One region of the Kitasatospora sp. NPDC057738 genome, then DNA from elsewhere that is predicted to be linked to it. Evidence: riboswitches for the same ligand, from Rfam matches in the RefSeq annotation. Region 1 holds a riboswitch; each other region holds the start of a gene.
What was found. A riboswitch is a leader RNA that binds a small molecule or an ion and turns the genes downstream of it on or off. The one in region 1 is predicted to bind thiamine pyrophosphate.
Positions count from the first base shown of each region.

Region 2: linked by a shared signal. The riboswitch ahead of thiO (glycine oxidase ThiO) and the one ahead of thiC (phosphomethylpyrimidine synthase ThiC) in region 1 are both predicted to bind thiamine pyrophosphate.
Region 3: linked by a shared signal. The riboswitch ahead of ACFVGO_RS01540 (cytosine permease) and the one ahead of thiC (phosphomethylpyrimidine synthase ThiC) in region 1 are both predicted to bind thiamine pyrophosphate.

Region 1 is NZ_JBHVJT010000049.1:29,545-38,931, forward strand. Features, by position in the region: gene ACFVGO_RS25100 (LysR family transcriptional regulator) at 1-631, opposite strand, end outside; gene ACFVGO_RS25105 (VOC family protein) at 761-1,147, shown strand; gene ACFVGO_RS25110 (SRPBCC domain-containing protein) at 1,239-1,676, opposite strand; gene ACFVGO_RS25115 (DUF5994 family protein) at 1,841-2,329, opposite strand; gene ACFVGO_RS25120 (CBS domain-containing protein) at 2,607-3,032, shown strand; gene ACFVGO_RS25125 (helix-turn-helix transcriptional regulator) at 3,048-3,848, opposite strand; gene ACFVGO_RS25130 (VOC family protein) at 3,962-4,318, shown strand; gene ACFVGO_RS25135 (SRPBCC family protein) at 4,336-4,782, shown strand; gene ACFVGO_RS25140 (nuclear transport factor 2 family protein) at 4,779-5,198, shown strand; gene thiC (phosphomethylpyrimidine synthase ThiC) at 5,265-7,079, opposite strand; TPP riboswitch at 7,074-7,208, opposite strand; gene ACFVGO_RS25150 (DUF5326 family protein) at 7,430-7,630, opposite strand; gene ACFVGO_RS25155 (hypothetical protein) at 7,909-9,180, shown strand; gene tenA (thiaminase II) at 9,275-9,387, opposite strand, start outside.
Region 2 is NZ_JBHVJT010000082.1:4,042-13,428, reverse strand. Features, by position in the region: gene metF (methylenetetrahydrofolate reductase [NAD(P)H]) at 1-17, opposite strand, end outside; gene ACFVGO_RS32975 (polyprenyl synthetase family protein) at 215-1,345, shown strand; gene thiE (thiamine phosphate synthase) at 1,403-2,056, opposite strand; gene ACFVGO_RS32965 (Rv2175c family DNA-binding protein) at 2,056-2,421, opposite strand; gene ACFVGO_RS32960 (FAD-dependent oxidoreductase) at 2,464-3,672, opposite strand; TPP riboswitch at 3,756-3,868, shown strand; gene thiO (glycine oxidase ThiO) at 3,872-5,047, shown strand; gene thiS (sulfur carrier protein ThiS) at 5,044-5,283, shown strand; gene ACFVGO_RS32945 (thiazole synthase) at 5,287-6,084, shown strand; gene pknB (Stk1 family PASTA domain-containing Ser/Thr kinase) at 6,171-7,952, shown strand; gene ACFVGO_RS32935 (sulfite oxidase-like oxidoreductase) at 7,987-8,616, opposite strand; gene bfr (bacterioferritin) at 8,858-9,337, shown strand; gene ACFVGO_RS32925 ((2Fe-2S)-binding protein) at 9,375-9,387, opposite strand, start outside.
Region 3 is NZ_JBHVJT010000002.1:71,747-81,133, forward strand. Features, by position in the region: gene ACFVGO_RS01505 (hypothetical protein) at 1-190, opposite strand, end outside; gene ACFVGO_RS01510 (hypothetical protein) at 189-344, shown strand; gene ACFVGO_RS01515 (FAD-binding oxidoreductase) at 648-2,012, opposite strand; gene ACFVGO_RS01520 (MFS transporter) at 2,139-3,344, opposite strand; gene ACFVGO_RS01525 (MerR family transcriptional regulator) at 3,390-4,217, opposite strand; tRNA gene ACFVGO_RS01530 (tRNA-Ser) at 4,381-4,468, opposite strand; gene ACFVGO_RS01535 (S1C family serine protease) at 4,532-6,388, opposite strand; TPP riboswitch at 6,633-6,777, shown strand; gene ACFVGO_RS01540 (cytosine permease) at 6,770-8,188, shown strand; gene ACFVGO_RS01545 (glycerophosphodiester phosphodiesterase family protein) at 8,330-9,154, shown strand.

The sequences.
Region 1 (9,387 bases):
TCCGGCCGGGGGTGCGGTCGCGCTTGAAGCCCGCCGAGGTGACCTCCGGGTACTGCACCACCGGATGGTCCGCGAGCACCTCCAGCGACACCGACCGCTCGCCGGCCAAGGGGTGCCCGGCCGCCACCGCCAGGACCCGGCGCTCGGTCAGCAGCACCGGCCCGCGGGCCATGCCGTCGAACGGGTAGGAGGCGATCAGGACGTCGATCGAACCGTCCACCAGGCTCGCCCGGGAGTTGGAGAGCTGCACCTCCCGCACGTCCACCCGGCAGTCCGGGTGCCGCTCGCCGAACAGCGCGACCGCCTTGAGCAGCACCGGCGCCGTCCACTCGCCGAGGAACGCCACCCGCAGCTCCCCGGTGACGCCCCGGTTCGCGTCCTCCGCCCGGCGCAGCGCCGCCTCCATCGCCGCCACCACCGGGACCAGGTCGTCCGCCAACTGCCGCCCCACCGGGGTGAGTCGGACCGACCGGCTGGTGCGGTCGAACAACTGCCCGCCGATCCGGCGCTCCAGCTTCTTCACCACCTGGCTGACCCGCCCGGTGGTCAGGTGCAGCCGCTCCGCGGTCCGGCCGAAGTGCAGCTCCCCGGCGAGCGCGAGGAAGACCTCGATCTCCAACCGCTCCAGCATCCCGCCCCGCCCCTCGATCGTTGAATCCGGCTCAACGATCCTACGGCGATCACGCATTGATCACCCGCCCGGCCGAGAGGATCGTTGAACCCGTCCCCGACAGCCCCACCCGAGCGGAGCCGATCACCCATGCGCGTCGTAGCCTTCGACCACCTGGTCCTCAACGTCGCCGACGTCGAGCGTTCGCTGGCCTTCTACGCCGGCTTCCTGGGCCTGGAGCCCGTCCGCGTCGACGAATGGCGCGCCGGCAAGGTGTCCTTCCCGTCGATCCGGGTCAGCGCCGAAACCATCATCGACCTGGCCCACGGCCCCCGGCACGAGTCCAACGTCGACCACTTCTGCCTCACCGTCGAGCCCCTCGACTGGCAGGAGGTCATCGACGCGGGCACCTTCACCGTCCTGGAGGGCCCCGTCCCCCGCTACGGCGCCCGCGGCACCGCCACCTCCGTCTACGTCCAGGACCCGGACGGCAACACCGTCGAGCTCCGCTGGTACCCCCAGGACGCGGCCAACTGACCGTCCACCCCCAGCGCGGCCAACGGACCGCGCCCCCGCCCCGGGCCCACGGGGGTGGCCCGGGGCGGGCACGCCGGAAGCGCCGCGCCCGTCAGTTCCGGCCGGCGAGGTGCTCGACCAGCCGGTCGAAACTGGAGTTGAGCCCCGCCTCGGCCTCCGGGCCGCGGAACATCTCCGGCACCCCGGTCTGGTGCAGCACCACCCGGGTGCCGCCCCCGTCGAGCCCGGTGAAGGTGAGGGTGGAGCGCATGCCCGAGCCCTCCTCCACCATCGCGAAGGACTCGCCGACCCGGATCTCGGTGATCTCGGCCTTCAGCGGGTACCGGTCGCCGGTCGCGTCGATCACCATGGTGCTGTCGTAGCGACCGCCCTCCTTCGCCTCGACGGTCACGGTCTCCAGCGGCACGTGGGTGCCGACCGGACCCCAGAAGCGGACGAACTGCTCCGGCTCGAAGTACGCCTCGAACGCGGCGGCCGGGGCGCCCGGCAGCTCGCGGGTGATGGTCAGCTCGCCCAGGTTCTCGGTCATCTCGGGATCTCCTCCGTGGTCACGTCCGTCGCTTGCACAGGGGTAGACCCCGGGCGTCCCGGAAACTCATCGCTCCCCGCGAAGATTCTTCGACGACTTCATCCCACCGGTGTTCTCCATCGACGACTTCTCCCACCGGTGTTCTCCATCGATGGAGAACGGCTTCAGCCGTGAACCCGGCCGGGCGCGACGACGACCACCGGCCGGCCGAGCAGCAGTTCCGCCGCCGGGGTGTGGTTCCCCGTCGCGGAGGCTCCGGCCATCGCCGAGGCGGCCGTCGTCGCGTCGGTGCCGGGCGGCACCACCAGCAGGAGGAAGTGGTCCTGGAGGCCCCGGGTGACGCTGATCGTCCCGTCGCTGCCGGCGAACCAGTTGATCCTGACCATCAGGCCGTTCGCGGCGACGGACCGGGGCACACCGTCCCAGGCCTCGGTGTCGAGGCCGACCCGCAGGATCCGCCCGAAGTGGGCGCCGAGCGCGGTGATCAGGTCCGGCAGTTCGGCGAGGACCTCGTTCGAACGCGGCCACCAGGCCCCGTCGAAGACACCCTCCCGCGACATCGTCGGCTCCAGCTCCAAGCGCGGCAGCAGCGGGGCACCGGGCACCGTCCACGGCCCGGGGGAGGAAGGAATGGGAAGGGGGATCGGCATCATCTGAGGCCGCCCGTCCGGTCCACGAGGGACCCGTCATGACCCAGGGCGACGTCGACGCTGATGCCGGTGTCCGAAATGTCCTCGGTTGCTCCCCACGCTACTCCGCCGTAGCCTCCGCCGGGCCGACCACCGCAGGAGTAGCCTCGGAGACATCCAGGGCATCACGTATCCCGGTCCCCGTTCCGGCTTCGTTCTGGGTGCAGGACAGCCCGGCAGACCCCGCCCCGGCGGGCGGCCGGAGACGGGAACGGTGAACGCCGTGACCACTCACTCGCCCGTGACCACTCACTCGCCCCAGCCCGCCCGGCCCGGCCACGGCCTCACGGTCGCCGACGCCATGGAACCCTGCGACTACCAGATAGCCGACGACAGCACCGTCGACCGGGCCGACGACATCCTCCGCGGCGCCCACCTGGACTACCTCCTCGTCCGCGGCCACGACGGCCGGTGCGAAGGGCTGGTCACCCGCACCGGACTCCACCCGTTCCTCACCCGCTCCTGGTACACCGAGCGGACCGCCATCAGCGCCACCACCCACCAGCGCGGCCCGTTCGCCTGGCCGACCATGGGCCTGACCCTGGCCGCGATCGCCATGCGGATCAAGCACCTGGCGGTCTGGCCCGTCGTCGACGAGGACGGCTACATCCTCGGCGTGCTCACCGCGGACCGCACCACCGACCTGCTCGCCGCCGAGCCCGCGTGACCCACGGCGGCATGTTCATCGGCCCGTCGGCCCATGGCGGGCGCGAACCGGGGCAAGCAGCCGACGCAGCACCGTCGGTGTGTGTCCCACGTGCTCGCGGACGATGCGGGTCAGGTGCGCCTGGTCGGCGAAGCCGAGCTGTGCTGCCAGGGCGGCGAGGCTGGGTTCGCCCTCGGCGATCCGGTCCATGGCCCGGGTGACGCGCACGCGGTTGCGGTAGCGGGTCAGCGAGACGCCCGTCTCCCTGGAGAACACCCGGCTCAGTCGGTAGGGCGACACCTCCAGCAGCGCGGCCAGTGCGCAGAGCCCTCCGGCCTCCGGGGCCTCTTCGATGATCGCCCCGCGCGCCGCGGCGGCCAGCGCCCGGTCGGCCGGCCGGGAGCGGAAGGTCGGCTCACCGGCCGCGGCCGCGACGAGGCGGAGCAGTTCCTCCGCCAGCGCGTAGTCGATGTCGCCGGTGGCCGCGGCGGCCACCAGACGGCGGTGGGCGAGATCGACGCGCGCGTCGACATACACCGTCGTCGCGGCGGGCGGGCGCCCGAGGAGGGAGGGCTCGAAGCTGACCGACGTGCAGACGTCGCCGCCGGCCGGATGGGCGAAGCGCTCCTGTTCGCCGGGCGCGCCCAAGTAGGCCGTGGTCCGGTCCAGATCGATGTCGGCGCCGTCGGCCGACCGTCGGAACCTGCCGCGTCGCACCAGCACCAGGCGGTGGTCGTCGCGGGTCTCCGGCTGCGACCACCGGGCGTGGTCGGAGCGGCACCCCACCACGGCCACGGTGAACTCCGGCCGGGCGGCGAGGGTCGATGCGGACAGCATGCCGCGAACGGTATCCGCCGGGTACGACAGAACGGCCCGCAAGGATCTTCAAGACCTCCGGCGCCATTGCCCCGGATGCTGGGGCTCACGTGATGACACGAAGGGAGCCATCCATGGCCGTTCACGCGGAGCTCACCGCGATCACCATCGACTGCGCCGATCCCCGGGCCCTCGCCGAGTTCTACCGCAAGGTCACCGGCTGGGACCTCGGGCAGGGCGACGACGACTTCGTCCAACTCGGCAGGGGGCCGGTCCGGTTGGCCTTCCAGCGGGTCGCCGGCTACCGGGGGCCCGGCTGGCCCGACGCCGCGAAGCACGCCCATCTCGACTTCACGGTGGCCGATCCCGAGATCACGGTGAAGGAGCTGCTCTCGGCGGGGGCGACCAAGCCGGAGTTCCAGCCCGGCGAAGGCGAGTGGACCGTTCTCGCCGACCCCGAGGGCCACCCGTTCTGCATCGCTTCGGCCTGACGAGGAGTCGATCACCCATGGCCTCGATCCACAAGGAAATCGTCATCGATGCCCGCCCCGAGGCGGTGTGGTCGGTGCTCAGCGACTACGGCGCGGTGCACGAGCGGCTGGCGCCCGGGTTCGTCACCGACACCCGGCTGAGCTCGGACACGCGCACCGTCACCTTCGCCGACGGCACGATCGTGTTCGAACGGCTCGTCGACCTCGACCACGAGGCGATACGGGTCGCCTACACGGTCGTCGGCGGCAGCCTCCATCCGTCCCACCACCACGCGTCCATGCAGGCCCTTCCGGAGGCCGGCGGCCGGACGAGATTCGTGTGGCACACCGATGTCCTGCCCGACGCGCTGGCCGCACCGATCGCCGAGTCCGTCGAGCACGGTTCGGCGGTGATCCGCCGCACGCTGGAGGCCGCTTCATCGGCCGCGCCCGGACCGGCACCCGTCCCGACCGAACCCCGGTGAGCAGCCACGACATCGTCCGGGCCGCCTGGAAGGCGTTCGCCGGCCACGACGCCGACCAGATCTCCGCGGTCTTCACCGAGGACGCCGAGTGGCTGGCACCTCCGGGAAACGCGACGGCCACCGCGCTGGACCGCCCCAGTCACATGGTCGGCAGGGAAATGATCACGCGTTTCCTCGCCGAGGACTTCTCCCGCCTGTTCGTCAGGGACGTCGACGTCACCTTCCACGGTTTCCACGCCGACGGCGAGCGCGTGATCGTGGAGGAGACCATGACCGCGACGCTCGCCAACGGCAATCACTACGCCAATGACTACTGCCTGGTCTTCGAACTCCGTGACGGGCTGATCCACCGCGTCCGTGAGTACATGGACACCGCGCGCGGACACCGCATGGTCTTCGGCGACGCCGAGATGTAGCCGAGGACGGCGAGGACGGCGAAGCGCCGCCCCGAGGTGATCGGGGCGGCGCTCAGGCGTCCCGGGTCAGTCGACCAGGGGCAGGTAGACCTTGTTGCCCTGGGCCGCGAACTCGGCGGACTTCTCGGCCATGCCCGCCAGGGCCTCGGCGTCGAACTCGGTGTCCACGGCGGTGGAACCGTCGCCGTGCTCGTCGCGGATCTTCTGGGAGATCTTCATCGAGCAGAACTTCGGGCCGCACATCGAGCAGAAGTGCGCGGTCTTGGCGGGCTCGGCGGGGAGGGTCTCGTCGTGGAAGGCGCGGGCGGTCTCCGGGTCGAGGGCCAGGTTGAACTGGTCCTCCCAGCGGAACTCGAAGCGGGCGTCGGAGAGGGCGTCGTCCCAGGCCTGGGCGCCGGGGTGGCCCTTGGCCAGGTCGGCGGCGTGGGCGGCGATCTTGTAGGTGATCACACCGGTCTTGACGTCGTCCCGGTTGGGCAGGCCCAGGTGCTCCTTGGGGGTCACGTAGCAGAGCATCGCGGTGCCCCACCAGGCGATCATCGCGGCGCCGATGCCCGAGGTGATGTGGTCGTAGCCGGGGGCGACGTCCGTGGTCAGCGGGCCGAGGGTGTAGAACGGCGCCTCGTCGCAGATCTCCTTCTGGAGATCCATGTTCTCCTTGATCTTGTTCATCGGGACGTGGCCCGGGCCCTCGATCATCACCTGGACGTCGTGCTCGCGGGCGATCCGGCCGAGCTCGCCGAGGGTCTTCAGCTCGGCGAACTGCGCCTCGTCGTTGGCGTCCGCGATCGAGCCCGGGCGCAGGCCGTCGCCGAGCGAGAAGGTGACGTCGTAGGAGGCCAGGATGGAGCAGAGTTCCTCGAAGTTGGTGTAGAGGAAGTTCTCCTGGTGGTGGGCCAGACACCAGGCCGCCATGATCGAGCCGCCGCGCGAGACGATGCCGGTCTTGCGGCGCGCGGTGAGCGGGACGTAGCGCAGCAGCACGCCGGCGTGGACGGTCATGTAGTCGACGCCCTGCTCGCACTGCTCGACGATCGTGTCCCGGTAGACCTCCCAGCTCAGCTCCTCGGCCCTGCCGTCCACCTTCTCCAGGGCCTGGTAGAGCGGCACGGTGCCGATCGGCACCGGGGAGTTGCGCAGGATCCACTCGCGGGTGGTGTGGATGTTGCGGCCGGTGGAGAGGTCCATGACGGTGTCCGCGCCCCAGCGGGTGGCCCAGGTCATCTTCTCCACCTCCTCCTCGATCGAGGAGGTGACGGCGGAGTTGCCGATGTTGGCGTTGATCTTCACCAGGAAGTTGGTGCCGATGACGGCCGGCTCCACCTCCGGGTGGTTCACGTTGACCGGGATGACGGCCCGGCCGCGGGCCACCTCGGCGCGCACGTACTCCGGCGCCAGGCCCTCGCGCAGCGCCACGAACTCCATCTCCGGCGTCACCAAGCCCCGCTTGGCGTAGGCGAGTTGGGTGACGGCGGCGCCACCGCGACCGCGCAGCGGGCGACGCGGCCGGCCGGGGAAGACCGCGTCCAGGTTGCGCAGGTTCCCGCCGCGCGGCGAGGTGTGCTTGATCCCGTCGTCCTCGGGGCGCGGCTCGCGGCCGTCGTACTCCTCGACGTCGCCGCGCTGGCGGATCCAGGCGTCCCGCAGGGCGGGCAGGCCGCGCCGCACGTCGGGCTCGAAGGACGGGTCGGTGTATGGGCCGGAGGTGTCGTACAGCGGGACGGACCCGCCGTTGGTGAGCCGCACCTCGCGGTACGGAACGCGCAGGTCGGGGCGCGACCCCTCGCGGTAGGACTTGCGCCAGGCCGGGGTCGGGTAGCCGGTGCGCTCGCTGCTGGGGGCGCCCTGGGCAGACTGCGGCTGTGCTTCGAACGTGGTCATCTGACCTCTACTCCCTACGCCGGCATTACCCGGTCAGGTTCCTGCGGTCGACGCAGCCGTCGGTCCGTCCGTCGACGTCCCGGTCAGCGTCCTCTCAGCCCGGTGCTCCGAGCTCCCGCGTCGCAGGCGGTGTTGCCTGCACACGACGCCCAACACCGTAGCGAGCCGATCGCCGCAGGTCCAGAGCGCCCCACCCCGCCCGGTCGGCCGCGCCGGCACGACCGATGTCGTCGTCGACCTCTTCGGCTACTACCGCAACCAGTAGCCGATCGGATACCGGAGAACGGCCGAGGCCCGGTCCCCCCTCTCGTGGGGGGCCGGGCCTCAGGGCGGCGTTACGGGGTGGTGGGTCAGCTCTTGGCGGCCTTCTTCACCAGGACCACCACGGCGGCGGCGATGCCGACCACCACCAGCAGCTTGATCACGATCGAGAGCAGGGCGCCGACGACGCCGAACACGAAGGCGACGATGTTCCAGGCCAGCACCAGGACCAGCACCGGGATGACGATGTTGCGCACCCAGGAGGGCAGCGACTTCCAGAGCTCAGCCATGTCGGTTCCTCTTCTCCCCTCGGGTCGGCCGCCGTCCGGTGCCGCATCCCGCTTGCTTTCGGTACTTCGATCGTACGGTGGCGCGAGTGCCGGAACGAGGCCCAACGGCCCGGAGAGAACCCCGAGATCACCCCGAGCCCGACCCCCCGGGTGACCCCCGAGAATTCGTCCGGCGGCGTACAACCCCCGGCGTTCCCAAGCGTCCAACCAGTGCCGGAAGAACGCCCGTCCGGTGCCATCGACCAGGGGGGAACCTGATCATGCGGGCCAGAACAGCCGTGTCCACAGCCGCTCTCGCGGCGCTCAACCTGACCGTGGCGGCGCTCGCCGCGGTCCCGGCGACCGCGGCACCGGCGGCCGTGACCGCTGCCGCCGACGTGACCGCACCGGCCGGGTTCGTCGGGATGTCCCCGACCCGGATCCTGGACACCCGCTCCTACGACCAGACCCCGTCGCACGACCACTTCGGACCGCTCAAGGAAGGCGAGTACTACAGCACCCCGGTGTCGCAGCGCTGCGGCAGCCACCCGCCGATGTACTGCGGCTCCGCCGTGCCGACCGACGCCACGGCCGTGGTGGTCAACCTCACCGTGACCGACCCGACCGCCGACGGCTTCGTCACGCTCGCCGCCAAGGCCGGCCCGGCCGGCACCAAGCCCGCCACCTCCAGCATCAACTTCAAGGCCGGCCAGACCATCTCCAACCTGGTCACGATCGCGGTCGGTCCGGTCGGCCGGGGCGCCCCGTGGATCAACGTCTACAACAACGCGGGCACCGCCCATGTCGTGCTCGACGTGGTCGGGTACTACCGGACCGCGGCGCCCGACAAGTACGGCCCGCTGACCCCGACCCGGATCGCCGACAGCCGCAGCGACGGCACCGGGCGGCTCGGCGGCGACGCGGTGCGCAGCTACCAGGTCGCCCGCCCCGAGCTGGGGACCGCGGACGCCACCTCGGTGGTCCTCAACGTCACCACCACGGACGGCTCCTGGGACAGCTTCCTGACCGCGTACCCGAGCGGGACGCAGCGGCCCGCCTACGGCTCGAACGTCAACTTCCCGGTGGGATCGACGGTCGCGAACCAGGTCGTGGTGCCGGTCGGCGCGGACGGGCGGATCGACGTCTACAACCGCGCCGGCTGGGTGCACGTGATCGTCGACGTCGTCGGCTACTACGGGCCGTCCGGAAGGGGCCTGTTCAGCGCGCTCACGACGCCGGTCCGCAACCTCGACACCCGGATCACCGGCGGCAAGCTCCAGCAGGGGGCGACCACGGCCGTCCAGGCCGTGCCCGCGGACGGCTCCGTCCCGAACGTGCTGGGTGTCGAGGCCAACGTCACGATCACCGACGTGACCGACTCCGGCCACCTCACGGTGTTCCCGGGCGGGGGCCAGCCGCCGAACACCTCCACCGTGAACGTCGAACCCGGGCAGACCGTCGCCAACTCGGTGACCACCGGGGTCACCGGCGGGGGCACCTACTCGGTCTTCAACCACGGCGGCCCGGTGAACGTCGTCGCCGACCTGACCGGCTACTTCGTCACCGGCTGACCCGGCACCGCCCGTCGTCCCGGCAGGCGCCCGCCCGTCGTCCGTACGGCACCTGGACGGCGGGCGGACGACCGGCGGACGCACCCGCGCGGCTTCAGACCGGCCAGCGCTCTCCGCGCCAGGCCGCGTCCCAGAACATCCACTCGTAGCGCGAGGTGGTCACGAAGTGCTCGACCACCTTGCGGCGCTCGGCCGCGGACAGCTCCT
Region 2 (9,387 bases), on a different contig from region 1:
GCGATACCGAGTGCCATGCTGGCAGGCTATCCGGCGTTCGAAGGGGCCGGACAACCGTATTCCACCTATTGAGACAAGAGATGGAAGAGGTTCCGGTTCGCCCCGGCCCCGTCCCGCGGCGCCTCCTCCGGGCCCCCCGCGGGGCCGCTCGCACACCCGTTCCCAGCCGCACCGTTACGCTTGCTGCACCCCAGAGAACCAGCGGAGCCCCATCGTGACCTCGTCCAGCACCCGGCCGGCCAACCCCAGTGCGGCCAACCCCATTGACGTGGAGGACGTCCGCACCCGCGTCAACGCGGCGCTCGCCGCGTTCATGGACGGCCAGTCCGTGCTGCTCGACAAGATCTCGCCCCGGCTGGCCCCCGCCGCCGACGCGCTGCGCGACTTCCTGCTGGACGGCGGCAAGCGCCTGCGCCCGGCCTTCTGCTACTGGGGCTGGCGCGGCGCCGGCGGCCCGGCCGGGGGCGCCACCGGTGAGGCGATCGCCAACGCGGCCGCCGCCCTGGAGCTGCTCCAGGCGAGCGCCCTGGTGCACGACGACCTGATGGACCGCAGCGACACCCGCCGCGGCCTGCCCTCGGTCCACCGCCGCTTCGAGGCGCTGCACCGGGACAGCGGCTGGCGCGGCGACCGCGAGCAGTACGGCACCTCGGCCGCGGTGCTGCTCGGCGACCTGCTGCTGATCTGGTGCGACGAGCTGTTCCTGCGCTCCGGCCTGGAGCCGGCCGCCGTCCTCGCCGCCAAGCCGGTGTTCGACCTGATGCGCACCGAGGTCATGCTCGGCCAGTACCTGGACGTCCTGGAGCCGGTGGCCGGCGACTCGACCGACGAGGGCGCGCTGGACCGGGCGCGGACGGTGCTGCACTACAAGTCCGCGAAGTACACCATCGAGCGGCCGCTGCAGGTGGGTGCGCTGCTGGCCGGCGCCGGGCCGGAACTGGTCGAGGCCTACGGGGCGTTCGGGCTGCCGCTGGGCGAGGCCTTCCAGCTGCGCGACGACCTGCTCGGCGTCTTCGGGGACCCGGCCGTCACCGGCAAGCCGGCCGGGGACGACCTGCGCGAGGGCAAGCGCACCCTGCTGGTCGCGCACGCGATGCGGGGCCTGCCGGCCGCCGACGCCCGGCACCTGGACGAGCGGCTCGGCGCGCCGGACCTGGCGGCCCCGGAGGTCGCCGAGCTGCGCGCGCTGGTCGCCCGCAGCGGCGCGCCCGAGCTGGTGGAGCACCGGATCGAGGAGCTGATGCGGCAGTCGCTGGCCGCGCTGGAGGCCGCTCCGCTCGCCGACGACCGGGCCCGTACGGTGCTGCTGGCCCTGGCCGAGGCCGCCACCGTCCGCAAGTACTGACGGACGGCGACGGCCCCGGGGGCCTGCGGGCCCCCGGATCCCGCTGATCCGGGCCGGTCAGAGCGCGGCGCGCACCCGGCGGGACAGCTCGGCGGCGGCCGCCCGCGGATCCGCCGCGGCGGTGACGGCCCGCACCACGACGACCCTGCGGGCACCGGCGGCCAGCACCTCGTCCAGGTTGCCGAGGTCGATCCCGCCGATCGCGAACCACGGCCGGTCGGTGTCCTGCTTCGCCGCGTACGAGACCAGGCCGAGGCCCGGGGCCGGGCGGCCCGGCTTGGTCGGGGTCGGCCAGACCGGGCCGGTGCAGAAGTAGTCCGTACCGGGTTCGGCGATCGCCGCGTCCACCTCGGACTCGGCGTGGCAGGAACGGCCGATCAGCACGTCCTCTCCGAGGATCGCCCGGGCGGCCTGCACCGGCAGGTCGTCCTGGCCGAGGTGCAGCACGTCCGGCCGGGCCGCGTGGGCGACGTCGGCGCGGTCGTTGACGGCCAGCAGCTTGCCGTGCCGGCGGCAGGCGTCGGCGAAGACCTCCAGGGCCTCCAGCTCCTGCTTGGCCTCCAGGCCCTTGTCCCGCAGCTGGACGATGTCCACCCCGCCCGCCAGCGCCGCGTCCAGGAACTCGGCGAGGTCGCCCTGCTCCCGGCGGGCGTCGGTGCACAGGTAGAGCCGGGCGTCGGCCAGCCGGGTACGCAGCGTGTCCGCCGCCATCAGATCAGCATCGCCTGGGCGCGGCGCTTCACCTCGGTGCCGCGGTTCTCCCGGAGCGCCTGGATCGGGCTGCCGGGCAGCGACGGGTCCTCGGTGAAGAGCCACTCCAGGATCTCCACGTCGTTGTACCCGCAGTCCCGCAGGACGGTCAGGGTGCCGGACAGGTGCTTGACCAGGCCCGGGCCGTCGATGAACGCCGCCGGGACCTGCAGCGACTTGTTCGGCCCGCGCCGGACGGCGATCAGGCCGCCGTTCTTGACCAGGTCACGCACCTCGGTGACCCGGACCCCCCACTGCTCCGAGATGTCGGGCAGGTACATCCAGTCGGTGACCAGGGCTTCAATCTTGCTTTCGATCTCACTCACGCCACCAGACTGCCACCTCCGCGGCCCACCGCGCACCAGGCACTACCCCGCGACGGCCGACTTCAGCGGCACCGCCGGGTCGCCCGCCCGGGCCGGATCCAGGGCCGTACCGCGCTCGATCAGCCTCCGCCCCTGGGTGAGGTCGCGCGGCCGGTCCACGGCCAGCAGCGCGCTCGGCACGCCGTCGCGCAGCCAGAGCACCGACCAGTCGCCGTCCCGCGGGGAGCCGCGCCACAGCAGCTCGTCGCCCTCGGCGTGCCGGCCGGCGTACTGGACCATCCGGCCGAACTGCTCGGACCAGAAGTACGGCACCGGGTCGTAGGCCGGCGCGTCCGCGCCCAGGACGGCTGCGGCCACCGCCTCGCCGGACTGCAGGGCGTGGTCCCAGTGCTGGACGGCCAGCCGGGCCCCGGCCCGGGCCGAGGGGTAGCTGACGCAGTCGCCGGCCGCGAACACGCCGGGCACCGAGGTGCGCAGCCGCCCGTCCACCACGACGGCGCCGGCCGCGTCCAGCTCGACCCCGGTTCCGGCCAGCCAGCCGGTCGCGGGGCGGGCCCCGATGCCGACCACCACCTCGTCGGCGGGCAGGTGCGAGCCGTCCGCCAGCAGCACCGCGCCGGGCTCGACGGCGGCCACGCCGACCCCGCAGCGCAGGTCGACCCCGGCCCCGGCGTACCAGGCGGCCATCGCCGAGCCGACCTCGGTCGGCAGCGCGCCGGGCAGCGGCGCCGGGCCGGCCTCGACCACGGTCACCTCGCAGCCCGCCGCGCGGGCCGCGGTGGACACCTCGGCGCCGATCCAGCCCGCGCCGACCAGCACCAGCCGCAGCCCGGGGCGCAGCAGCGCGCGCAGCGCCAGGGCGTCGTCCAGGGTGTGCAGCAGGTGCGCGCGCTCGGCCCCGGGCAGGGCCCGCGGAACGGCGCCGGTGGCGATCACCAGCGAGCCGTACGGGAGGTCGCCGCCGTCGGTGTGCAGCACGCCGGGGGTCAGGCCGGTGGCCCGGCGGCCGGTGAGCAGCTCGATGCCGAGCTGCCCGTAGTCGATGTCCAGGGCGGTGGAGTCGGCCTTGCCGAGCAGCACGTCCTTGGAGAGCGGCGGCCGGTCGTACGGCGCGTGCGGCTCCTCGCCGACCAGCACGATCGGCCCCTGCCGGCCGCCCTGCCGCAGCTTGAGGGCGCACTGCGCCCCGGCCAGCCCGGCTCCGACGACGACCACCTGATCCGTTCCGCTCAGCTCTGCCACGCCCGTCACTGTACTCAGCGCGACGCGGCGGCCTGCGGGCCGTCCGCCCGCTGTACGGGCCTTCGGCCGGGCCGACCCCCGGCGTTAAGGTGGGGGCACCACACGGGAGCCCGGCGCACCGGGCTGAGAGGCGGGCTGGCACGGCCTGCGACCGTCCGAACCTGATCCGGGTCATACCGGCGAAGGGAGAAGAGCAGCTTTGTCACGCTTGCCATCAGGCGCCCACGCCGACGTGCTGGTGATCGGCGGGGGCGTCATCGGCCTCGCCGTCGCCTGGCGCGCCGCGCAGCGCGGGCTGCGGAACGTGATCGTGGTCGACCCCTCCCCCGGCGGCGGGGCCGCCGGGGTCGCGGCCGGGATGCTCGCCCCGGTCACCGAGCTGCAGTACGGCGAGGAGCCGCTGCTGCGCCTCGGGATGGCCTCGAACGAGCGGTACGCGGCCTTCGCCGCCGAGCTCTCCGAGGCGAGCGGCGGCCGGGACACCGGCTACCGCCGCTGCGGCACCGTCGCCGTGGCGCTGGACTCCGACGACCGCGAGGAACTGCGCGAGCTGCACGCCTTCCACCAGCGGCTCGGCCTGGACTCGACCTGGCTGACCGGCCGGGAGGCCCGCAGGCTGGAGCCGATGCTCGCCCCCGGCGTGCGCGGCGGCCTGCACGTCGCGGACGACCACCAGGTGGACCCCCGGCGCCTGCTCACCGCCCTGGCCGCCGCCTGCGAGAACGCGGACGTCCTGCTGCACCGCGCCGAGGCCGTCGAGCTGCTGGTCGAGGACGGCCGCGCGACCGGCGCCCGGCTCTCGACCGGGGAACGGGTGGGCGCCGGGCAGGTCGTCCTCGCCGCCGGCCCGCACAGCCACCGGCTGCCCGGCCTGCCCGACGGTGTGCTGCCCGCGATCCGCCCGGTGAAGGGGCAGGTGCTGCGGCTGCACGTCCCGGACGCCTACCGCCCGTTCCTGTCCCGCAACGTCCGCGCCGTCGTCCGCGGCCGGCACCTGTACCTGGTGCCCCGGGAGAACGGCGAGCTGGTGGTCGGCGCGACCACCGAGGAGCAGGGCTACGACACCACCGTCACCGCCGGCGGGGTGTACGAACTCCTGCGCGACGCGCACGAGTTGGTCCCGGGAATCACCGAACTCCCGCTGCTGGAGACCTCCGCCGGGCTGCGCCCCGGCTCGCCGGACAACGCCCCGCTGCTCGGCCCGACGTCACTGCCCGGGCTGGTCGCCGCCACCGGCCACTACCGCAACGGCGTGCTGCTCACCCCGGTGACCGCCGACCTGCTCTCCGAGTACCTGGCCACCGGTGAAGTCCCCGAAACGGCAAGGCCGTTCACGCCCCTGCGCTTCTCCCCCGAACCCCCCGCTGCGAAGGCCTCCGCATGACCGAGATCGCCCCGAACGAGATCACCCCGAACGAGATCGCCCTGACCGTCAACGGCGAGCCCCGCCGGGTGTCCGCCACGACCACCCTCGCCGAGGTGGTGGCCGCCGTCAGCGCCGCCAACACCGGTGTCGCCGCCGCGCTCAACGAGGCCGTGGTGCCACGCGGTTCGTGGCCCGGGACGGCGCTGGCCGGCGGCGACCGGATCGAGATCCTCACCGCCGTGCAGGGAGGCTGAACCATGGCCGACGACCTTCTGACCATCGCCGGGACGGCCTTCTCCTCCCGGCTGATCATGGGCACCGGGGGCGCCCCCAGCCTGGAGGTCCTGGAGCGCGCGCTGCTCGCCTCCGGCACCGAGCTGACCACCGTCGCCATGCGCCGGGTCGACGCCACCACCCAGGGCTCCGTGCTCGACGTACTGACCCGCAACGGCATCCGGGTGCTGCCCAACACGGCCGGCTGCTTCACCGCCGGCGAGGCCGTGCTGACCGCCCGACTGGCCCGCGAGGCGCTCGGCACCGACTGGGTCAAGCTGGAGGTGATCGCCGACGAGCGCACCCTGCTGCCCGACCCGATCGAGCTGCTGGACGCCGCCGAGACGCTGGTCGACGACGGCTTCACCGTCCTGCCGTACACCAACGACGACCCGGTGCTGGCCCGCAAGCTGGAGGACGTCGGCTGCGCGGCCATCATGCCGCTGGGCTCGCCGATCGGTTCGGGCCTGGGCATCCGCAACCCGCACAACTTCCAGCTGATCGTGGAGGGTGCGGGCGTCCCGGTGATCCTGGACGCGGGCGCCGGCACCGCCTCCGACGTGGCGCTGGCGATGGAGCTGGGCTGCGCCGCGGTGATGCTCGCCTCCGCGGTGACCAGGGCTCAGGACCCGGTGCTGATGGCCGAGGCGATGCGGCACGCCGCCGAGGCGGGCCGGCTCGCCCACCGGGCCGGCCGGATCCCGCGCCGCTTCCACGCCGAGGCCTCCTCCGCGATGGCCGGCCGGGCCGACCTGGACACCCGCGAGCACCCCGCGTTCTGAACCGTCGCGCATGTCACAAGCCGGTCCCGGAGGCGGTGTCCTCCGGGACCGGCCGTCCCGGGCGGCTCTAGACTCTCCGAGTGGACATGGCACTGCACGACCCCTTGATCGGCGCCCTGCTCGACAACCGGTACCGGGTCGAGCAGCGCGTCGCGACCGGCGGGATGTCCACCGTCTACAAGGGCACCGACACCCGTCTGGACCGCGTGGTCGCACTCAAGGTGATGCACCCTTCGCTGGCCGGCGACGAGGGGTTCACCGCCCGCTTCATCCGCGAGGCCAAGGCCGTCGCCAAGCTCACCCACCCCAACGTGGTCACCGTCTTCGACCAGGGCGCGGACGGCGGTCACGTCTTCCTCGCCATGGAGTACGTACCCGGCCGCACCCTGCGCGACCTGCTGCGCGACCGCGGCGCGCTGTCCGTCCGGGCCGCTCTGGACGTGCTGGAGCCGGTGCTGGCCGCGCTCGGCGCCGCCCACCGGGCCGGGCTGGTCCACCGCGACGTCAAGCCCGAGAACGTGCTGATCACCGACGGCGGCCTGGTCAAGGTCGCCGACTTCGGCCTGGTCCGGGTGCTCGGCACCGCCGACGGCGCGCCCACCTCGACCACCACCGCCACCGGCGGCACGGTCATGGGCACCGTCTCCTACCTGGCCCCCGAGCAGATCCTCCCGGACGCCCCGACCGACCAGCGGGTGGACGTCTACGCGGCCGGCATCCTGCTGTACGAGATGCTCACCGGCCGCCGCCCGCACACCGGCGACAATCCCGTCCAGGTCATGTACAAGCACCTGCACGAGGACGTCCCGGCCCCCTCGCTGGTCGCCCCCGCCGTCGGCCCCGAACTGGACGCGATAGTGGCCGGCGCCTGCGCCCGGTCCGCCGACGCCCGCCCGTACGACGCGGTCGAGCTGCTCGCCGCCCTCCAGCGGGTGCGCCGCACCCTCACCCCGGCCGAGCTGGACGCCGAGCCGCCGGCCTCCACCCGGCCCGGCCCGCGCTACCCGACCACCGAGCCGACCTCGGTGGTCCAGCCGCTGCCGCGACCCGCAGACGCCCCGCCGACCGAGCGCACCAGCGTGCTGGACATGCCGCCGGAGCTGATGGACGAGCTGCTCGCCGAGCCCCGCCCGTACGACGAGCCGACCCCGGTGCAGCGGCGCCGGCCGGCCACGCCGCGCCGCCGTCTCCCCCGCGGGCCGCTGATCTGGACGGCCGCGGTGGCCGCCCTGGTCCTGGCGATCGGCGGCGCCACCTACGGGATCTCCGAGGGGCTGTACGGCGCGGTGCCGGGCGTGCTCGGCAAGGACCGGGCCGAGGCGCAGCGGGTCCTGGACAAGGAGGGCCTGCACGGCAGGTTCGTCGAGGTGTTCAGCGAGTCCGTGCCGTCCGGGCAGGTGATCTCCGTGGATCCCGGGGTGGGGGCGCGCACCCGCAAGAGCGACAGCGTCACCGTCACCGTCTCCAGGGGCCCCAAGCGGATCGCGGTGCCGGACCTCGCCGGCAAGAGCTCCGCCGACGCCGCCTCGGCCCTGGCCGGCGCCCAGCTGACCAGGGGCGGTGTGACCGAGACCTACGACGACACCGTGCCCGAGGGCTCGGTGATCAGCAGCTCGCCGGCGGCCGGGCAGCTGCTGCAGGAGAACTCCGCGGTCTCGCTGGTGGTCAGCAAGGGCATGGTGCCGGTCCCGAACGTCACCGGGATGGGCAAGGACGAGGCGCAGAAGGCGCTCCAGGCGGCGGGCTTCACCATGCAGACCAGCGGCTGGGACGTGTTCGGCGCGGTCACCTCCTCCGGCCAGAGCCCGGCGGCGGGCGAGCGGCGCCCGCAGCGCAGCGTGGTGACGGTCAAGTTCTCGCTGTTCTAGGGCGTGTCCGGCCCGCTCGGCCGCCGCGAGGGGTTCAGCGCAGCGGCCCGTCGCCGGGCTCCTCCTGGTAGGAGTAGCGCTGCTCGCGCCAGGGGTCGGCGAGGTTGTGGTAGCCGCGCTCCTCCCAGAAGCCGCGCCGGTCGGCCCGCATGTACTCCACCGCGCGCACCCACTTGGGGCCCTTCCAGGCGTACAGCCGCGGCACCACCAGCCGCACCGGGAAGCCGTGCTCGGCGGTGAGCGCCTCGCCGTTGCGGTGGGTGGCGAGCAGGGTGCGGGGGTCGGCGAAGTCGGCCAGCCGCAGGTTGGCGCTGTAGCCGTACTCGGCCCAGACCATGACGTGGGTGACGCCCGGTGCCGGGGGCACCAGGTCGAGCACGGCGGCGGCCGACACGCCCGTCCATTCGTTGCCGAGCACCGAGAACTTGGTCACGCAGTGCATGTCCCCGACGACGGTGGTGCGCGGGAGGGCGCAGAAGGCCTCGAAGTCCCAGCTGTGCTTCTCCGCCGAGGCGGTGGCGCCGAACACCTGGAGGTCCCAGGTCAGCGGCTTGAAGCGGGGCACCGGCCCGTAGTGCAGGGCGGGCCAGCCGCGCTGCGCGCGCTGGCCCGGGGGGAGCCTCGGGTCAGACGGCGGAAGCGGTTCGTGTTTCGACTGACCCATGGATCCATGGTGACAGACGGCGGACGAGCCTCGGCGCGCGCCCCTTTGCGCGGATTCGCGCCCCGGCCCGTACGGAGCAACGGTCGAGCCCCCACCAGCACGTTCCGTGATGAATCGGATATTCCGCCACATCTCCTAGTGAGTGTGAACTTACTGGAATTTCCTCCCGAAGCGGTGCCAGGATGCGCAGCGCAGGACCCAGCACAGGACGCAGGACAGGACTCACGCAGGAGGCATCACCATGCAGGGCGATCCCGAGGTCATCGAGTTCCTCAACGAGCAGCTCACCGCCGAGCTGACCGCGATCAACCAGTACTTCCTGCATGCCAAGATGCAGGAGAACTTCGGCTGGACGAAGCTCGCCAAGTACACCCGGCACGAGTCCTTCGACGAGATGAAGCACGCCGAGACGCTCACCGACCGGATCCTGTTCCTGGACGGGCTGCCCAACTACCAGCGGCTGTTCCACGTCCGGATCGGCCAGACGGTCAAGGAGATGTTCGAGGCGGACCGCCAGGTCGAGGTCGAGGCGATCGACCGGCTCAAGCGCGGGATCGTGGTGATGCGGGCCAAGAACGACGTCACCTCGGCGAACATCTTCGAGGACATCCTGGCCGACGAGGAGCACCACATCGACTACCTCGACACCCAGCTGGAGCTGCTGGACAAGCTCGGCGAGGCGCTCTACCTCGCTCAGGTCATCGAGCAGCCGGAGTCCTGAGGCGGTCCTCCCGGGCGGCCCGGACGGCCCGGGCCGTTCAGGCCGCCCGC
Region 3 (9,387 bases), on a different contig from region 1:
CGTAGTTGCCGTCGACCCCGCCGAACACGTTGCCGGTACCGGTGTTGGAGACCGCTCCGGCGTTGGAGCCGCCCTCGGCACCCGCGCCGTCGGCGGCGGCGGCACCACCGGCACCGGCCAGCAGCAGACCGGCCGCGAGCGGGCCGGCGAACAGTAGTCCGACTGTTCGACGGGTACGGATGCGAGCCATGAATGCCTCCAAGGAGCTGTTCACCGGGCAATGGTCGATCAAGGTGCGCAAGGTTCGTCGACCGGACGAACACCTGCGGGCTGCGACGCCGGAACACAGCCTTCCGCAACAAATCGACAAAGCACTAGCTCCCACAGCGATTTTCCCCCGTTAGCGTGATATCCAGCCGAGCGACGCATGGCGGCCGCGAAACCGGACCCTGCGTCGATGCACCCCGTCCGAGCTGGGAATTCACCCGGACGGCCGAGGATCGGGGCAGCTCGGCGAGCGGCGCAAACGGCGTCACACGGTCCGCCGGCCGCACCACCCCGGCGCATGCGAACCCGTGAACGCGCCCCCGAAAAGTTCGATCACCCTTCCATGTCGACTTTCCGACCATTCACGGACCATCGGAATGTCACACCGGGGCGGCAGGAGTGAAGGCCCCGTCCGATCCGACGAGATGACTCAGTGGAAATCAGATCATCTTGCCGGGATTCAGAATTCCCAGCGGATCGAAGACCGCCTTCAGCTGCCGCTGCAGGTCCAGCGCCACCGGGCCCAGCTCACGGGCCAGCCAGTCCCGTTTCAGCAGCCCCACCCCGTGCTCCCCGGTGATCGTGCCGCCCAGCTCCAGCCCGAGCGCCATGATCTCGTCGAAGGAGCGCTGGGCACGGGCCGTCTGCTCCTCGTCCGAGGCGTCGAAGATGACGATCGGGTGGGTGTTGCCGTCCCCCGCATGACTGACCACCCCGATGGTCAGCCCGTGCCGCTCGGCGATCGCCGCGACACCGTTCAGCATCTCCGCCAGCCGGGAACGCGGCACGGCCACGTCGTCGATCATCGTGGTGCCCAGCCGGTCCAGCGCGGGCAACGCCATCCGCCGGGCGGCCAGCAGCAGATCGGACTCCGCCTGGTCCTCGGCCGGCACCACCTCCGTCGCCCCGGACTCCCGGCACAGCTCCGCGACCCGCGCCAGCTCGGCCACCCGGTCCGGCCCGTCGAAGGCCACCAGCAGCAGCGCCCGGGTGGACTCCGGCAGGCCCATCCGACCCAACTCGTTGACGGCCCGCACCGAGACCGCGTCCATCAGCTCCATCAGCGACGGGGTCAGCCCGCGCGCCATCACCTCGCAGACCGCCGCCCCGGCCGCGTCCGCACTCGGGAACTCCGCCGCCAGGGCCAACTGCGGAGCGGGCGCCGGCCGCAGCGACAGAACCGCCCGGACCACCACACCGAGCGTCCCCTCCGAGCCGACGAACAGCCTGGTCAGGTCGTACCCGGCCACGCCCTTCGCCGTCCGGCGCCCGGTGGACAGCAGCCGCCCGTCCGCCAGCACCACGTCCAGCCCGAGCACGTACTCGCTGGTGACGCCGTACTTCACGCAGCAGAGCCCGCCCGCCCCGGTACCGATGTTGCCGCCGATCGTGCAGGACTCCCAGCTGGACGGGTCCGGCGGATACGAGAGCCCCAACTCCTCGACAGCACGGGAGAGTTCGGCGTTCACCACACCGGGCTCGACCACCGCGATCCGGTTCACCGGGTCGATCTCCAGGATCCGGTTCAGCTTCACCAGCGACAGCACGACGCAGCCGTCCACCGCGTTCGCCGCACCCGACAGCCCGGTCCGGGCCCCCTGCGGCACCACCGGCACGCGCAACTCGGTCGCGGTGCGCAGCACGTGCTGCACCTGCTCGACCGTCTCCGGGAACACCACCACCGCGGGCTGCCCGGCCGCGCAGAAGCCCGCCATGTCGTGGCGGTACGCGGCGGTCACGTCCGGGTCCACCACGACGGCCTCCGCCGGGAGGCCCTGCGCCAGTCGGTCCGTCAGATCACTCATCGCCGCCTCCACTCGCCGCCCGCCCGCCTCCACCTCCGCACTCTGCCCGGACGACCGGGGCCGGGCAAGTGGGCCGCGGGGCGGTTGGGGAACAGGAGGCGAACGAACGGGGGGACGCGGAGTGGCTCAGGCCCGGCGGAGGGCCGGGGTGGCCAGGGCGGTGAGCCCGGCGGCGGCGGTGGCCAGGGCGCAGAGCAGGGTGGGCAGGGCCGCGCCCGCCGCGTCCGCGAGCAGGCCCAGCAGGGAGTTCGAGAGCACCAGTGCCAGGCTCTGCACGAGCGTCAGCAGTGCCTGGACCCGGGAGAGATGGGTCGGCGGCGCGCCGGTCAGCACGAGCGGGCCGAGGTGGCAGGCGAACAGCCCCGAGCCGAGGCCCGCCACCGCGCTGCCGGCCACCGCCGCCACCGGCCCCGCGGCCGACGCCAGCAGCGCGATCCCCACCGAGGCCGCGCAGAGCCCGGCCGCCGCCCCCACCCCCGCCCGGGGCAAGGTGCCCCGCCGGGCGATCAGGCCGGCCACCGCCAGCACCCCGGCCGCCTGGCCGCCGCCCACCAGTCCCGCCGTCCCGGCCGCCCAGCCGTGTGTCCGGGCGAGCAGCGGACCGAGCAGTGACACCACCGGCAGCAGCGCCCCGGCCGCCGCGCCGGTGAGCAGCAGGGCGGCCCGCAGCAGTGGGTCGGCCACGGCGAGCCGGACGCCGGACGCCGCCTCGCGGAACAGTCCGGCCCGCGGACCGGACGGCCCGTCCTCCGGGGGCCGCACCCGCAGCAGGACCAGCAGCACGACCCCGAAACTCGCCGCGTCCGCCAGCGCCGCGCCGGACAGCCCGCCGGCCGCGACCAGCAGGCCGCCCAGCGGTGCGCCGAGCAGGACGGCGCTCTGCCCGCCGGCCTGCCGCAGGGCGAGCGCCCGGGGCAGCCGGTCCGCGGGCACCAGCCGGCGGGGCATCGAACCGCCGGCCGGGAGGTAAAAGGCGTCGACCGTCCCGATCACGGCCGCCGCCGCGACCAGCAGCCACAGCGGCGTCCCCCGGGAGGCCGCCACCAGGGCCAGCGCACCGGTCGCGACCAGCATCACCGTGTCCCCGGCGAGCATCACCCGACGGGCGCCGAAGCGGTCCGCGACCGCGCCGCCCAGCAGGACCAGCGCGGTGCGCGGCACCGTGATCGCCGTCAGGACCAGCCCGGCCGCGCCGCCGCCGTGCGCGGAGGCGGCCCAGCCGAGGGCGAAGTACAGCGCGGCGTCACCCAGCAGTCCGGCCTGGACACCGGCCAGCCAGAGCAGGTACCTCCGCGGCAGCGCGGCCCGCGGAGCGACAGTGGCAGTGGTCATGCCGGGCGACGCTAGGGCCCTCGACCCGGTCGAGGGCAAGCGCGGCTACCGCCGGACCACCGGCTCCTGCAGCTCGGTGACCCACCCGGCCCGGTCCTCCGGGCACTCCAGGTACAGCTCCCGGGCGTAGCCGGCCGAGCGGTAGCCGTTCTCCTCGATGAAGCGGGCCAGTTCCTGGCCGGTGCCCAGCACGTCGTCCATCGGGCCGCGGTGCACGATCGTCGCCGCCTCCTCGATCGGCGGCAGGTCGAGCACCTCGAAGTCGTGCTCACCCGGCCGCACCGACGGGCCCACCGGGACGGCCACCAGGACCAGCACCGAGCCGTCGCCCTCCGGCGCGTCCTGGTAGCGGGCGACGGACGGGCCGGCCGCCTCGACCCCGGCCGCGGCCAGCCTCCGGCACAGTTCGGCGAACAGCGGCCCGATCACCGGGCCGATGTCCTCCGGCTCGTAACTCGCGGCCGCACCGGCCAGTTGGGCCACCCGGACGGACGGCACCCGCTTCACCACGACATCGTGTGCGGACATGGTCCCCTCGCTCTCGATCGTCCGGAGCCTCGCCTCCACCCGGGCCAGCCGCAGCTCGTCGGCGGCGATCGCCTCGGCGAGCTGGGCCCGCCGCAGCCGCAGCATGCCGCGCAGTTCGGCCGCGTCCACCTGCTCGTCCAGCACGGCGCGCACCTGCTGCAGGGTGAAGCCGAGCTCCTTGAGCGCGATCACCCGGTTGAGCCGGGCGAGTTGGGACGCCTCGTAGGAGCGGTACCCGCTGACCGGGTCCACCCGGGCGGGCCGCAGCAGCCCGATCGCGTCGTAGTGGCGCAGCATCCGTACCGACACCCGGCCGTGGCTGGCGAAGTCTCCGATGTTCAACATGATGCGCCCACTCCATCCCCTGCCACCGTGTCAGGGTCAACCCGGCCGCCCGCATCCGTTCCACGACGGTTCCGAGGCCGGCGCCCGCGACCGCCCGGGAAACACCGAGGGCGGGTGCCGAGCGAACTCGGCACCCGCCCTGAGCAGGTGGTTCTCCTACCGGCGGAGAGCGTGGGATTCGAACCCACGGTACGGGGTCACCGCACGACAGTTTTCAAGACTGTTCCCTTAGGCCGCTCGGGCAGCTCTCCAGGCGGAGGTCAGCCTAACGGGTCCGGCGGGGTTCGGCGCACACGTTTCGGTGCGGGCGGGGGTCACGACTGGTCGCCCTCGCGCTGACCGAGGGTGACCTTGGTGTTGAAGGTCTGGCCGTTGCGGGTGTACTCGACGTCGACGGTCTCGCCGGGCTTGTGCGTCCAGATCCGGCTGACCAGGGCCGGGCCGTTGTCGATCGGCACGCCGCCGAGCTTGGTGATGACGTCGCCCGGCTTGAGGCCGGCCTTGTCGGCCGCGCCGCCGGGGGTGACGGCCGGCTGGCCCTGGATGTCCTTGGTCTGGATCTGCGCGCCGTCGCCCTTGTAGTCGTCGTTGCGCAGCACGTCGAGCTTGGCGTAGACCGGCTTGCCGGTCTTGATCAGGGTGTCCGCGACCCACTTGGCCTGGTTGATCGGGATGGCGAAGCCCAGGCCGATGCTGCCGGCCCGGCCGTTGGCGGAGGCGTTGGACTGGATCGCCGAGTTGATGCCGATCACCGCGCCGCCGGAATCGAGCAGCGGGCCGCCGGAGTTGCCGGGGTTGATCGAGGCGTCGGTCTGCAGGGCGTTCATGTACGAGGCCTGCGAGCCGGTGTCGTCGCCGGAGGCCACCGGGCGGTCCTTGGCGCTGATGATGCCGCTGGTGACGGTGGACTCCAGGCCGTACGGCGCACCGATCGCGACGGTGGCGTCACCGACGTTGACCTTGTCGGAGTCGGCCAGCGGCAGCGGGGTCAGCTTGCTCTTCGGCGGGTTGTCGATCTTGACCACGGCGACGTCGTAGCCCTCGGCGTGGCCCAGCACCGAGGCGCTGTAGGAGCTGCCGTCGGCGAACTTGACGGTCAGTTTGCCGCCGTTGAGGGTCGGCGCGACCACGTGGTTGTTGGTGAGGATGTGGCCCTCGGTGTCGAAGACGAAGCCGGTGCCGGTGCCCGACTCGCCGTTGCCCTGCGCCTTGATGGTGACGACGCTGGGCAGCGCCTTCTGCGCGATGGCGGCGATCGAGCCGGGGGCGGGCTCGTTCTTCTGGGTGTCGCTGGCCTGCACGGTGGTGCTGCGGTGGTCGTTCGCGGAGCTGCCGCGGTCGGTGTTGTCGGTGACGGTCACGCCGAGCACGCCGCCGGCCACACCGGCGACCAGCGCGACGGCCGCGATCAGGGCGACCAGGCCGCCGCGCTTCTTGCGCGGGCCGCCGGGGCCGACCGGACCGCCGGGGTGGTCCGCCGGGTAGCCGAGCGGGCCCGCCGGGCCGCCGGGGTAGCCCGCGCCACCGGCGGTGGAGTCGTGGGTGGGGCCCCAGCCGCCGAGCGGCTGACCGGCCCCGAAGGGGTGGTGGCCGTGCGCGGCGGGGACGGCGGGCGCGACCGGGGCGGCGCCGTAGCCCTCGTGCGCGACGGGGGCGGCCGGAGCGGCGCCGTAGCCCTCGTGCGTGCCGGCCGCCGGGACGCCGTGGGTCGGGGTGGCGTACGGGTTGTCGGCCGGCGGCAGCGCCGGGGCGGCGGGGGCCGCGGCCTGGGCGGGCGCGGCGGGCGGGGCCGCCGGAGCCTGCGGGGCGGGCGGCAGGACCGGCGGCGGCGCGTCGATGTAGCCGGTGACCGGGTCGACGGCCGGCTGCTCGGCGGCGGGCGCCGCGGGGGCCGCGGGGGCCTCCGGGGCGGGCACCTTGGTGAAGGCGACGGTGGGCTTGTGCCCGCCCTCGGCCGGGACACCCTCGGCCGCGACGGCGTCGACGGGCGGTGCCGCCTCGACGGGGGCGGCCTCGACGGCGCCCGACTCCGGCTCGGGCACCCGCCGGAAGGCCATGGTCGGCTGGTGCCCGCCCTGAGCGGGGCCTTCGGAAGCGGACTCGGCCGCCCCCGGCCCGGCGGGCTGCTCCCCCTGCGGCCCGGTGGGCCCAACCTCGCGCTCGGTGCTCACGGACGACCTCCATAGCTGGCAGAACCAAGGACCATAGTTTTTCGCACTGTCGATTCGATTGCCGTAAGGACCCCTCTGAAGAACTCATAAGAATCCTTAGCCGACGCAGACGCCGACACCCGGCACCGGCACCGACGCCGGCACCGACGGCCGAGGCTCCCCTCCCCCGCCGGGCGTCCCGCGATGCGGACCGCGCACCCTCGGCCTTGGGCGTTCGCCCCCGTGCCGGTTAGCCTGTCGCTCCAAACTGACACGCGGGAGCTTGGACCCACCAGGCTGAGAGTGCGCATGTCGACCGTACGCCACACGAGTGACGGACGGTCGAGGGGGCGCTGACCGCCGGAACCTGTCCGGGTAATGCCGGCGTAGGGAGTATCGGCCATGCCGCCTGCTTCGCCATCCTCTTCTTCGGGCGCGAACGTTCCCGCCCCCGGTGCGGACGCCTCCGCCGCGGGCGCGACCGCCGTCCTGGAGCGCCCCGAGCACGTCGAAGCGCCCCTGGTGCTGGACACCGAGCCGCCGCGCACGCTGCGCTTCCGGGACCACTTCGCGCTCTGGATGAACCTGGGCGTCAGCCTGATCGGCTTCTCCACCGCCGCCACCGTGCTCGGCGCCCCCGGCAGCGAGCTGTCGCTGGCCGCCGCGGTGACCGCGATCACGGTCGGTACGGCGGTCGGCACCGCGATGCTCGGCGTGGCCTCGCTGATCGGGGCCCGCACCGGCGCCCCCGCGATGGCGAACCTGCGCGGGCTGTTCGGCACCCGGCTGTCGTACCTGCCGACGGTGCTGAACATCGTGCAGTGCATCGGCTGGGGCGTGTTCGAGCTGCTGACCATCTCGGCGGGCGCGCAGACCGTCGCGCACACCACCGGCTACCGCTGGCTGTTCGTCCTGCTCGCGGGCGCGCTGACCACGGCGCTGACCATCTGGCCGCTGGGCTCGATCGCGGTGCTGCGCCGCTTCGTGGCCGGGGCGGTCGCGGTGGCCATGGTGTACTTCACCGTCCAGCTGGGCCGCCAGGGCGTGCCGGACCCGGGGGCGGGCAACTGGCACGGCTTCCTGGGCGCCACCGACGCGATGATCGCCGTGTCGGTCTCCTTCGTCCCGCTGGCCGCCGACTACACCCGGCACTCGCGCTCCCCGCGCTCGGCGTTCTGGGGCAGCTTCTCCGGCTACACGATCGCCCAGGTCTGGTGCTACGTGCTCGGCCTGATGGCGCTGCTGCAGTCGGACGGCGATCCGAACCGGATCTTCGACTCCTTCCTCGGGGTCTGGGCCGGCTGGCTGTTCCTGCTGGTGCTGGTGCTGCGCGAGACGGACCAGTCCTTCGCCAACGTGTACTCGACGGCGATGTCGGTGCAGAACCTGCTGCCGAAGGTGGACCGCCGGGTGCTCTCCGGCGCGATCGGCGCGCTGACCACCGTGCTGGCGCTGCGGATCGACGAGTTCACCGACACCTACTACGGCTTCCTCGGTCTGATCGGCTCGGTGTTCGTGCCGCTGCTGGCGGTGCTCGTGGTGGACTACTTCCTCGGTGCCGGGCGGCGCGGCTGGAACCTCTCCGCCGACGCGCCGTCCCGCTGGCCGATGCTGCTGCCGTGGGCCCTGGGCTTCGCGGTCTACCAGTTCATCGCGCCGACCAAGGTGGCCGGCTGGTGGACGGACTTCTGGACCTCGGCCCAGGAGTCGCTGCACTTCACCCCGCAGGAGTGGACCTCCGCCTCGCTGTTCGCCTTCCTGGTGCCCGCCCTGGTCACCTGGGCGCTCACCCCGCTCTCCCGCCGCGCCGACCGGCACTGAGCGGGCCGCCCCGCACCGGGCGAAGCGGGGGCGGCCCGGCCCCGCGGGCCCGGCCGGGACGGCCCCGCGGGAAGGAAGACGGCCCCACAGGTTGGGGCCGTCTTTGTCCGCGCTTCACCTGTGCCGCCTATCGTTGGGCCTGTGACCAGCCCAGACCTGTCCTCGCCGGCGGCGCGCACCGTGCCGTCCGTCCAGGTGATCGCCCACCGCGGTTCCTCCCACGCCCTGCCCGAGCACACCCTCGCGGCCTACCGGCGCGCGCTCGACGAGGGCGCCGACGCGCTGGAGTGCGATGTCCGGGTCACCGCCGACGGCGCGCTGGTCTGCGTGCACGACCGCCGGATCGGCCGGGTCTCCAACGGCCGGGGCACCGTCTCGGCGATGACCCTCGCCGAGCTGGAGGCTTACGACTTCGGCGCCTGGAAGACCGGCCGCCCCAGCGTCGACCCGGAGCTGCGCGGCGTGCTGCGGCTGGAGCGGCTGCTGGAGCTGGTGGTGGAGTGCGGCCGCCCGGTGGACCTGGCGATCGAGACCAAGCACCCGGTGCGTTTCCGCGGCCGGGTGGAGACCGAGCTGCTGCGGACGCTGGAGCGGTTCGGGATCGGCGCGACCCGGGGCGGCGACCGCCCGTCCGCCCGGATCATGAGCTTCTCCTCGATCGCGCTGAACCGGGTGGCCGCCGCCGCGCCGCAGTACCGGCGGGTGTTCCTGTTCGAGCGGACCCTGCCGCTGCTCGGCCGGCTGCGCGAGGGTTCGCCGCTGCCGGGCGGGGCGCGGATCGCCGGCCCGGGCATCGAGCTGGTGCGGGCCCGCCCGCAGCTGGTGACCAGGCTGCGCGAGCTGGGGCACGAGGTGCACGTGTGGACGGTGGACGAGCCGGCCGACGTCGAGCTCTGCCTGGAGCTCGGGGTGTCCGCGATCATCACCAACCGGCCCGCGGAGGTGCTGGCGCAGCTCGGCCGGTGATCCGCCGGCGCGCCCGGGGCCGCACCCGCCCGACCGGTCGCCCCGAACCGGTCGCCCCGTCCGGTCACTTGCGTCCGGTCGGCCCGGTCGGATCCTCCCGGTCCGATCACCCCGGTCCGATCACCCCGGTCCGACCACTCCGGTCCGACCACTCTGGTCGGCAGTCAAACCTTCCTTGCGCGAAATTGCCGGAATTCTTGCATCCGGGCGACAGAGGGTGAGCACGGAATGAC